Linked DNA regions of Urbifossiella limnaea. The protein of the gene in region 1 interacts with the protein of each later gene in a pairwise test. Links are inferred from orthologs where the notes say so. Each region holds a gene or a part of one and is shown on either strand. Other genes may lie near its edges.

Region 1 (8,102 bases):
ATCGAGGGGTTCGTCTGCCCCTCCGTCGCCGAGTACATCCGCCGGCACGGGCTGTTCACCAGCGCCATCCCGCGCGGCGAGGTGCGCACCCGCTTCGACCGCCCGCGGCTCCTGATCGTCTGCGGCCCGCAGAAGGAGGCCCAGGACCGCGCCGCCGCCTTCCGCCACCTCGAAGACCCGGACCCGAACCTCATCCTGGTCGTCGGCGGCGACGGCACGATGCTCCACGCCATCCGGCAGCACTGGCGGCTGCGGCGGCCGTTCCTCGGGCTCAACGCCGGCCACCTCGGCCACCTCATGAACGAGATCGTCTCCGCTGACCTCCACGGCGCCGAGTTCGTCCTCCACCGCATGCCGATGCTCCGCGTCGATTACGTGACCGACGACGGCGTGGAGGGCCGCGGGCTGGGCTTCAACGACGCCTGGGTCGAGCGCGACAGCGGCCAGGGGGCGTGGCTCCGCGTCGACGTGGACGGCGAGACGCGGCTCAAGAAAGTGGTGTGCGATGGCCTGCTGATGGCGACGCCGTCCGGGTCCAGCGCCTACGCCCGCGCCATGGGCGGCACGCCGGTGCCGCTCAGTTCGCCCGTGCTCACCCTGGCCGGGTCGAACGTCTTCCACCCGCGGTTCTGGAAGCCGCTGGCCCTGCCCGACGACACCGTCGTGAAGATGACCAGCACCGGCGACCCCGGCAAGCGGCCCGTCCGCGGGTTCCTCGACGGTCTGCCGCTCGGTCGCGTCACGGCGATGGAGGTGCGCGTCAGTCAGGTTGCGGCCGTTGAGCTGGCGTTCACCCCGGCGTTCGACCTGTCCGCCCGGCTGTTGCGGTCGCTGTTCCCGCCCGACGAAGGGTACTGACGGCCCACCCTCAAGCCGGGATACTTGTTTCCGGCCGAGGGGGGTCGATTCCCGGAAACATGTCACCGACTCATAAAAAAGTCGGTTCGATCCAGGTTTTGATCCTGTTTCCGCCGCAGCGCCCAACTCGGACACGGGTTACGCTGCCGTTCAGTCCGGCCGTAGCCACGCGGCGGGGAGGTGGGCCAGCGTCAGCCGGCCGTAGCGAAGCTCGGTCGCCCCTTCAGTTCGGGCACGTTCGTAGAAGAGATACGCCCCGCCGTCGGGGGCCGGCGCCAGGTCCGAGTAGGCGCTCCAACCCGGCTCCACGACCTTTGCCTTGCCCCACGTCTTGCCGGCGTCGGCACTCACGCGCAGGCTCACGTTCTTGCGGTCGCGCCCCTGCCCGGGTACGGCCTTGCCGCCGGTCTTCTCCAGCGTGTCGGGGTTGCTGAACACCAGCAGCGGCCGCGGGCCGGGGAGGCTCAGCAGGCTGCCGAAGCAGATCGGCTCCGGCAGCGCCGCGTCGAACGCCGGGGGGCTCCACTTCGTCGCCCCGTCGGGGCTGACGGTCACGACGCGGCGGTTCGCCTTCGACTCGGTGCGGGCGTTCAGCATCACGCGGCCGTCGGGCATCTCGGCCACCGTCGCCTCGTTCGGGTTCACCCACTCCGCCGTGTTGGGGACGGCGATGTCGCCGCGCGTCCAGGTGGCGCCGCCGTCGTCGCTGACGACGGTTGTGGTCACGGACGGCCGGTGGGCGTGGCCGCCGGTGCCGAGCGACAGCCACACGGGGACGACGAGCCGGCCGCTCTTGAGCTGGATGCCGTGGCCGGGGCCGGTGGCGAGTACCTGCCAGGCGTACTCGGGGCGGAAGGCGTCGAAGGCCGAGGTGATCTCGCGCGGGGCGGCCCAGGTACGGCCGTCGTCGGTGCTGCGGCTGTAGAAGCATCGCATGTACTCGACGCAGAACAGCAGGTGAACGCTGCCGTCGCGGTCGGCGATCATGACGGGGTTGTTGTACGTCACCTCGCCTTCCTTCCCGAGCTTCTGCTTCTCGGCGAGCGGGTTGCGGCGGTGCGGGCCGGGGGCGGTCGGCAACGGCGCCGGCGGGTCGAACGTCTTACCGCGGTCGGCGGAGCGCCGCACGAGCAGGTCGATGTGCCCCCAGTCGCCGCGCTCCGACTTGCGGGCCTCGCAGTACACGAGGACGCTCCCCTTCGCGGTGACGACGACGCCGGGGATGCGGTAGAGCGCGTACCCGCCGGTGCGCGACTCGAACAGGTCGAGCTGCGCCGGCGGCGGGTCGGCGGCGACGGCGGCCGCGGCCGTGCCGAGGAGGGCAAGGAGGAGCGCACGGGACATGCGGGCACCAGGGCGGGTGAGGTGTCAGACCGTGGGGGTTGGCGTCACGCCGCGAGCTTCCAGGTCGTGGCGGAAGCGGCGGGCGGCGGCCAGCAGTTCGGTGTCGTCGGCGTCCCACAACGTCCTGCCGCACTCGTCGGCGGCGAGTTCGCCGAGCGCCGCGACGAGCTGGCCGACGCGCATGTCCGGCACCTCGTCGGCGAGGGCGTGGAGGGCGGTGAGCAGGTCGGCACGGGGGTCGGTCACAGGCGGTCCCTCACGGTCGGTGAGCCGGCCCGGCTCCGGCGGTAGCGGCCGATCACCACAACGGGAACGGGCGTGCCCGGGGCCAGCTTGGCGGCGCGGGTCGCGCGGGTCACGCCGTCGATGATCTCCAGCAGGCCGTCCGGGTCTTCGTAGACGAACAGCGGTGGCATCCCGTCGGTGGCCGCTCCGTACTTCCGAATCTGCTGGTGAAGCTTGAGTGGGTCGGCCCCACCCGCCCGAGTCGGCGGCAGCCGCAGGTCGGCCGGATCGACCTGGCGGGTGGGCGAACTCATGTCAGAAGCGTAGCCGACGAGTCGCCCGCACGCAACCGCACGCAGACGAGCCGACCGCCGTGAGGCGGCGGGTGATGCACACATCACCCGCCGCCTCACGGCGGTCGGCTCGTCGCGCGGTCGAGGGCCGCTACGTCACCGCCTTGTACGCCGTGACCCCCAGCACGGCGAACACCACGACCAGCAGGAGGAAGATGCCGAACAGCACCTTGGCGACGTCGGCGAAGCCCTCGGCCATGCCGCCGAAGCCGAACAGGGCCGACAGGCCGGCCAGGACCAGGAAGATCAACGCCCACTTCAGCAAGCCCATGATCGCTCCTCCACGTGGGGCGACGAGCAATCCCCGTCGCATGAGCGAGACATGAGCAACATCGGTGCCACGGAATAGGTTCAAGTTCCGCGGTCCGCCGGCCGATGGCAGCGATACATCCTGCTCCGCACCCGGGTTCCCGACATGCTCCGCACCCTGATCGTTGCTGCCCTTCTTGCCGCGAGTGTCGCCCCCCTGGGTGCGGACGACGCACCGCCGGTCGTGGTCGCCGCCGCAGCCCCCGACCTGTCGGGCGACTGGTCCGGCTACTGGGAGAGCGGCAAGAACGGCCACCGCGGGCCGCTCCGGGCCACGTTCACGCGGGTCGGGCCGAACTGCTACCAGGTCCGGTTCGCCGGTCGATTCGCGAAGGTCATCCCGTTCCGCTACAGCACGCCGCTCACCGTGGTCGGCGGCGGCGACGGGGTGGCGCTGCTGTCGGCGAGCAAGACTCTCGGGCCGGTGCTGGGCACCTTCTCGATGAGCGCGACCGCCACCGCGACCACGTTCGACGCCGACTTCACGGCCAGGGGCGATCACGGCAAGTTCGTGCTGACGCGGGACTGTGGGCGCTGACCGGGGGACCGGCCCCGGCGGGTTCCTGACGCCCGACTGCGGGCGTTAGGCCGGGGCGCCAGCCCCGTCGGGTTCCTGACGCCCGACGGGGCTGGCGCCCCGGCCTAACGGGTGGTTCGGCGGGCGGAGTTGCTATAATTCAAGCTCCGCCCGCCCCGCCCCGAACCGCCGCACCCATGAAGATCGTCAAGTACCCGCACCCCGCGCTCCGGGCGGTCGCCCGGCCGGTGACCGCCATCGACAAGGACGTGCAGCTCGCCGCCGGCGCCATGCTCGACCTGATGTACACCGCCGCCGGCCTCGGCCTCGCCGCCCCGCAGGTCACACTCGACTTCCAGCTCATCGTCATGAACTTCGAGGGCGACCCGGCCGTGAAGGAGGCCGAGTTCGTCGCCATCAACCCGGTGATCGTGGAGAGCAAGGGCACCCTGAACGACCGCGAGGGGTGCCTGAGCTTCCCCGGGTTGTACCAGAACGTGCGGCGGGCCAAGAGCGTGAAGGTGCAGGCGTACAACCTGAAGGGCGAGCTGTACGAGATGACGTGCAGCGACCTGCCGGCCCGGGTGTGGCAGCACGAGATCGACCACCTGAAGGGCGAGCTGTTCATCGACAAGATGGGCCCGCTCGGGAAGCTCGGCAGCAAGCGCGACATCGAGAAGTTCCTCGCCGACTTCGAGAAGGACAAGAAGAAGGGCGAGCTGCCGGCGGACCTGGCGCCGAAGCTGTGACGACCGCGGTTGGTGGTAATCAGGCCGAAGGCCTGACAGCCCTCAGCCCAGGGCAAGGTGCGCAGCACCGCCGCCCTGGGTCGGCGGCGCGAACCACCCCGCAGGCTGAAGGCCTGCGAGCCGGCTCGCAGGCCTTCAGCCTGCAAACTCAACGACACCCCGAACCCAGGGCGTTGCCCTGGGCTGAGGGCTCCCAGGCCTTCGGCCTGAAGTCCATCGACCCGATCCGCACCACCCCAGAGTCGTATGCGTCTCCTGATGATGGGCACCGGCACGTTCGCCGAGCCGACGTTCGAGGCGCTGCTCGCGGCGTTCCCGGGCGAGGTGGTCGGCCTCGTCACGCAGCCGGAGCGCGACGGCGGCAACAAGCGCGGCAGCACCCGCCAGACGGGGAAGGGGATGGCCGCCATCGCCGCCGCGGCCGGGTTGCCGGTCGTGCAGCCGGAGAGCATCAACACGCCGGAGGGGCTGGCGGCGTACCGCGACCTACGGCCCGAGCTGGTCGTCGTCGCCGCCTACGGGCAAATCCTGTCGAAGGACGTGATCGCAACGCCGACCGTCGGCATCATCAACGTCCACGCCTCGCTGCTGCCCAAATTCCGCGGCGCGGCCCCGGTTGCGTATGCCATCCTGAGCGGCGAGGCGCGGACGGGCGTGACGATCATCAAGGTCACCCCCGGGCTCGACAGTGGCGACATGATCCTTCAGGAGGCGACCGACATCTTTCCCGACGACACTACCGGCACGCTCGAAGCGCGCCTCGCGGGGCTGGGGGCGCGGCTGGCGGTGGAGGCGGTGCGGAAGTACCGCGCCGGCGGCCCCGTCGAGGGGGCGAAGCAGGACGCCGCGCTGGTCACGAAGGCGCCGAAGATCAAGAAGGAGTTCGGCCTGATCGACTGGTCGAAGCCCGCCGCGGAGGTCGAGCGGCACGTCCGGGCGATGCAGCCGTGGCCGACGGCGTACACGTTCCTCCATCGCCCCGGCAAGGAGCCGATGCGGGTGATCGTGAGTCGAATAGGGGAGGGCTGCTCGGTTCCACCCGAACGGGTGGCAGAGATCGGAGCGGCAATCGATTTCGTGGGCGGCGGGCTGGGTGTGAAGTGTGGCAACCCCGATGACCTGTTCGTGCTGCCCGTTCTGGAACTCCAGCCCGCCGGGAAGAAGCGGATGACCGCGGCCGAGTTCCTCCGCGGCCACCCGATCGTGCCCGGGATGCGGTTCGGGCCGGAGGTGCTGTCTTGACTGCCCGACAGGCCGCGGCCGACATCCTTCACCGCTCCGTCAGCCGCGACGGGTTCGTCGCCGACCTGATCGACGACCAACTCGCCCGCGCCCCGCTGTCGCCGCAGGACCGGCGGTTCGTCACACAGCTGGTGTTCGGCGTCGTCCGCCGCCGGGCCACGCTCGACGCCCTCGTCCGCCCGTTCGTGAACCGCGCGCCGAGCACCGTGGACGACCGTCTGTGGGACGTGCTCCACCTCGGCGCGTTCCAGCTCGCGTTCCTCACGCACGTCCCCAAACACGCTGCGGTGAACGAGACGGTGTCGCTCGCCGCCCACGTCGGGCTGCCGCAGGCGACCGGGTTCGTCAACGGCGTGCTGCGCCGCGTCGCCGACCTGATCACCGACGCCTTCACCGAGACGCCCGGCCCCGCGGCGCTGCCGTTCGACGCGGGCGCGGAGCCACGCTTCCGCGTGCTGGCCGTGCCGATGCTGCCCGACCCCGTTGCCGACCCGGTGGGGTATCTCGCGGCCGGGTTCTCGTGGCCGAAGTGGCTGGCGACGCGGTGGCACGCCCGGTACGGCGACTGGGAGGCGGCCCGGCTCGGGTTCTGGTTCAACGCCGCGCCGCCGCTGTGGGTGCGCACGAACAAGCTCCGCACCGACCGCGAGAGCTACCGCCTGCAACTCGCCGCCGCGATGATCGACGCCGAGCCCGGGTCGCACCCGCAGTCGCTGCGGTTCGCCGAGCACCACCCGGTGCGCGACCTGCCCGGCTACGCCGCCGGCGACTTCGCGGTGCAGGACCACTCGTCGATGCTGGTGGCGTCGGCGCTGAACCCGCAGCCGGGGAACCGCATCCTCGACCTGTGCGCCGCCCCCGGCGGGAAGACGACGCACCTCGCCGAGCTGGCCGACAACCGCGCGAAGATCGTCGCCTGCGACCCGGACGCCCGCCGCCTCGAAACGGTGACCGCGCTGTGTCAGCGGCTCGGCATCAAGGGCGTCGAGACGGTGCAGTTGAAGGAGGGAGGCGACCCGCCCGCGGGGCCGTTCGACGCGGCGCTGGTGGACGTGCCGTGCAGCAACACCGGCGTGCTGGGCCGCCGCCCCGAGGTGCGGTGGCGGCTGAAGCCGACCGAGTTCGAGCACCTGATCCGGCTGCAGACGAAGCTGCTGATCCAGGCGGTGGAGCGGGTGAAGCCGGGCGGCGTGGTGGTGTACTCGACGTGCAGCATCGAGCCGGACGAGAACGAGGGCGTGGTGGCCGTCGTGGTCCGAGCGCTCCGCGGGCTGACGCTGGAGGCGGAGCACCACTCCGTACCCGGCCGCCCGTCCGACGGCGGCTACTGGGCGCGGCTGCGCGTGCCGCGCGTCGCACCCCACCCGCGGTCGTAGCCGCTACAATAACGGCTTCCCCGCGTCGGCCCCGTCTTTACAACGGACCCCCCGATCATGCCCCGGACCGTGTACATCGAGACCGTCGGCTGCCAGATGAACGTGCTCGACAGCGAGCTCGTCGTCGCCGCCCTCCACAAGGCCGGCTACCGCATCGCCGACCAGCCCGCCGACGCCGACCTCCTCCTGTTCAACACCTGCTCCGTCCGCGAGCACGCCGAGGACAAGGTGTACTCCGCCCTCGGCCGCGTCGCGCCGCTGAAGAAGGCCCGGCCCGGCACCGTCGTCGGCGTCCTCGGGTGCATGGCGCAGAAGGACCAGGACCTCATCCGCAAGCGGGCGCCGTTCGTCGACCTGGTCGTCGGCACGGGGCAGCTGGCGCGGGTGCCGGAGCTCGTCGAGGCGGTTCGCGCCACGGGGCAGCCGCAGTTCGCGCTCAGCCTCGGGCGGGCCGACGCCGGGAAGCACGCGGTCGAGGCCAGCTTCGTCAGCTTCGACCCGGCCCGCGACTCGGCCGCCCGGCCGACGCCGTTCCAGGCGTTCGTCCGCGTCCAGTTCGGGTGCGACAAGTTCTGCACGTACTGCGTCGTGCCGAGCACCCGCGGCCCCGAGCAGAGCCGGCCCCCGGACCACATCCTCGCCGAGGCGAAGCAACTCGCCGGGCAGGGGTGCAAGGAAATCACCCTCATCGGCCAGACTGTCAACAGCTACGAATTCGACCACGGCGACGGCCGCCGCACCCGCCTGTCGGACGTGCTGGCGAAGCTCGACGCCGTGCCGGGCCTGGAGCGGGTGCGGTTCGTCACCAACTTCCCGAAGGACATGACCGACGACCTGCTGACGGCCGTGCGCGACCTGCCGACGGTCGTGAAGTACCTCCACGTGCCGGCGCAGAGTGGGTGCGACGACGTGCTGAAGCGGATGAAGCGGCTCTACACCGCCGGCGAGTACCGTGACATGCTCGCCCGCTGCCGCGAGTTGGTGCCCGGCGTGTCGGTCAGCTCGGACTTTATCGTCGGCTTCTGCGGCGAGACGGAGGCGAGCTTTGCGAAGTCGATGGAGCTGGTGCGCGAGGCGCGGTTCAAAAACAGCTTCATCTTCAAGTACAGCGAGCGGCCGGGGACGAAGG
Region 2 (2,770 bases), 5.4 Mb from region 1 along the record:
GGAGCGTGAGCGACCGGAGTGCGTGCACCGCTCCGCCGCGGTCGCGTGAGTTCGGGGCGCGCTCCGGTCGCTCACGCTCCCGGCTCGCCGGGGTATGTGACCCGCAGCAGGAACAGCCCCTCGGGCGGCGCCGTCGGGCCGGCCAGGCGGCGGTCCATCGCCCGCAGCACCTCGCCCACCTGCGCCTCCGGCCAGTAGCCGCGGCCGACCTGCACCAGCGTCCCGGCGATCGCCCGGACCATGTTGTACAGGAACCCGTCCGCCTCCACCTCCAGCCGGATCGTCTCCTCGACGCGCTCCACCGTCAGCGCCGTGACCGTGCGCACGCTGGTGAGGCGGTTCGGCCACTCCGTCTCGAAGCAGCGGAAGTCGTGCCGGCCGACCAGGCACGCGCCGGCCCGGCGCATCGCGTCGGCGTCGAGGTTCGTCTTCACGAACCAGGCGTACTTCCGCGTGAAGGGGTCGGGCACGCGGCCGTCGCGGATCACGTAGCGGTAGCGCTTCGCCACCGCGTCCTTGTTCGCGCAGAAGCTCTGCGCCGCCTCGGCCACGTCCGTCACCGCCACGTCCGCCGGCAGCTTGGCGTTGATCGCCTTCCGCAGCGCGTCGCAGCTCAGCCGCGTGGCGCTGTACACGTTCGCCACCTGACCCAGCGCGTGAACCCCGGCGTCGGTGCGGCCGCTGGCGTTCGCCCGCACCCGCGGCTCCTGCGTGATCGCCGCGATGGCGTCCTGGAGCGTCTCCTGCACGGTGCGCCGGCCGGGCTGCGTCTGCCAGCCGGAGAAGTCGGTGCCGTCGTAGCGGAGCGTGAGGCGGAGGTTCCGCATGGCGGGCAGCAAAAGCAGGTTGGCCGCAAAAAGGCACAAAAGACACAAAAAGGAAGACCGAACAGAACAGAATACAAATCCGATCTTGGTTCTGTTCTCGCTCCTGGCTTCGGTCTTGGCTTATTTTTGTGTCTTTTGTGCCTTTTTGCGGCCAACCGTCTTCGGCTTTACTTCACGATGCCGCGCTTCACCAGTTCCTCGGCGCACTGCACGGCGTTGCTGGCGGCGCCCTTGCGGAGGTTGTCGGCCACCACCCACAGGCTCAGGGAGTTCGCGCAGCTCGGGTCCTGCCGCACCCGGCCGACGTAGGTGTGGTCGGTGCCGGTGGCGTGGAGCGGCTGCGGGAACTCCCCCTTCGTCTCGTCCATCAGCACCACCCCGGGCGCGACGGCCAGCGCCGCCTTCGCCGCGGCCACGCTCACCGGCCGGTGGAACTCCACCGTCACCGCCTCGCTGTGCGACACCCGCACCGGCACCCGCACGCACGTCGGGTTCACGCCGATCGTGGCGTCGCCCAGGATCTTCTTCGTCTCGTTGATGACCTTGTTTTCTTCCTCGGTGTACCCGTTCGGGTCGAGGGTCCAGTCGAGGGTGATGACGTTCCCGGCCAGCTGCGCCCGGTGCGCCGTCGGGGCCGGGACCGGGCCGCCGGCGGCGAACGCGGCCAGCTGCGACTCGAAGTCGGCCAGCCCCTTCGCCCCCTTGCCCGACGACGACTGGTAGGTGCAGACGACGACCCGCTTCACCCCGCCCAGGTCGTGCAGCGGCTTCAGCGCCACGCACAGCGGGATGGCCACGCAGTTCGGGTTGGCGACGATCCCCTTCTTGATGTGGTGCAGCTGGTCGGCGTTCACTTCCGGCACCACGAGCGGGCAGTCCGGGTCCATCCGCCACGCCGACGAGTTGTCCACGACGATGGCGCCGGCCTTCGCCGCGATCGGCGAGAACTCCTTGCTCACGGAGCTGGGCGTGCTGCTGAGGACGATCTGCACGCCGGCGAACGCCTCGGCGCGGATCGGCTCGACGGGGTAGGTTTTGCCGGCGAACGTGACGGTTTTCCCGGCGCTCTTCTCGGACGCGAGGAATTTGATCGTCCGGACCGGGAACTGGCGCTCGGCGAGCACCGTCCGGATCAGGTCACCCACGGCCCCCGTCGCCCCGACCACCGCCACGTTCACGGCCACTGTTGCACCACCGGTGAGAGGAACGCGGCCGCGCGGCCGCACGGGAAAAGATACGGAATCTGATTGACACCGGCCGACCGGTCGGGTTCGGTGGAAGGCTTCTCCCCAGGAGTGACGGATATGCGGATCGCGGTCGGCGGGTTCATGCACGAGTCGAATACCTTCTCCCGGTCGGCGGCCGACCTCGACCGCTTCCGCGAGGGGAGCCTGACCTACGGCGCCGCGCTGGTGCCGGTGTGGCGCGAGGCGCACCACGAGGTCGGCGGCTTCCTCGAAGGCGCCGAGACGTACGGCTTCGACGTGGTGCCGCTGGCGATGGCGTGGGCTACGCCGTCCGGGCCGGTCGCCGACGCGCTGTTCGAGCACGTTTCGGACGCGCTCGTCACCGGCGTGCGGATGGCGCAGCCCGACGGCGTACTGGTCGCGCTGCACGGCGCGATGGTCACGCCGACGTACCCCGACGCCGACGCCGAGATTCTGCGCCGCCTCCGCGCCGCGGTCGGGCCGAACGTGCCGATCGCGGCGTCGCTCGACTTCCACGGCAACGTCTCGCCGCAGATGGCGGAGACGGCGAACGTCCTCGTCGGCTACCAGACGTACCCGCACGTCGACCAGCGCGCCCGCGGCCGGCTGGCGGCGCAGCTGCTGGCGCGGGCCGTGAAGGGGGAGGTCAAGCCGGTCGTCCACGTCGCCAAGCCGCCGCTGATTCTCAACCTGCTCGGCCAGGACACGGCCCGCGAGCCGATGGCGCTGCTGATG

Evidence for each region. Proteins that work in one complex are often made in the same cells at the same time.
Region 2: the proteins of def (region 1) and ETAA1_RS00325 interact in binary tests that used the Escherichia coli proteins (3 or more experiments, as listed by UniProt). The link is inferred for Urbifossiella limnaea from one-to-one orthologs.

What each region holds. Positions count from the first base shown.
Region 1 is NZ_CP036273.1:5,415,922-5,424,023, reverse strand. The notes cover bases 2,604-5,579. They hold def (peptide deformylase), read left to right. Parts: upstream 2,604-3,803; coding sequence 3,804-4,355; downstream 4,356-5,579. Other genes in these bases: fmt (methionyl-tRNA formyltransferase), read left to right, coding at 4,602-5,579; ETAA1_RS22100 (hypothetical protein), read left to right, coding at 3,196-3,627; ETAA1_RS22105 (DUF1328 domain-containing protein), read right to left, coding at 2,872-3,051; ETAA1_RS22110 (ParB N-terminal domain-containing protein), read right to left, coding at 2,604-2,741. Also shown: ETAA1_RS22125 (NAD(+)/NADH kinase), read left to right, coding at 1-858; ETAA1_RS22120 (sialidase family protein), read right to left, coding at 1,009-2,202; ETAA1_RS22115 (hypothetical protein), read right to left, coding at 2,227-2,448; more of ETAA1_RS22110, read right to left, coding at 2,445-2,603; more of fmt, read left to right, coding at 5,580-5,597; 16S rRNA (cytosine(967)-C(5))-methyltransferase RsmB, read left to right, coding at 5,594-6,973; tRNA (N6-isopentenyl adenosine(37)-C2)-methylthiotransferase MiaB, read left to right, coding at 7,031-8,102. UniProt on the Escherichia coli protein: Removes the formyl group from the N-terminal Met of newly synthesized proteins. Requires at least a dipeptide for an efficient rate of reaction. N-terminal L-methionine is a prerequisite for activity but the enzyme has broad specificity at other positions.
Region 2 is NZ_CP036273.1:62,349-65,118, reverse strand. It holds ETAA1_RS00325 (aspartate-semialdehyde dehydrogenase), read right to left. Parts: upstream 2,006-2,770; coding sequence 995-2,005; downstream 1-994. Other genes in the region: ETAA1_RS00320 (M81 family metallopeptidase), read left to right, coding at 2,132-2,770; truA (tRNA pseudouridine(38-40) synthase TruA), read right to left, coding at 72-827.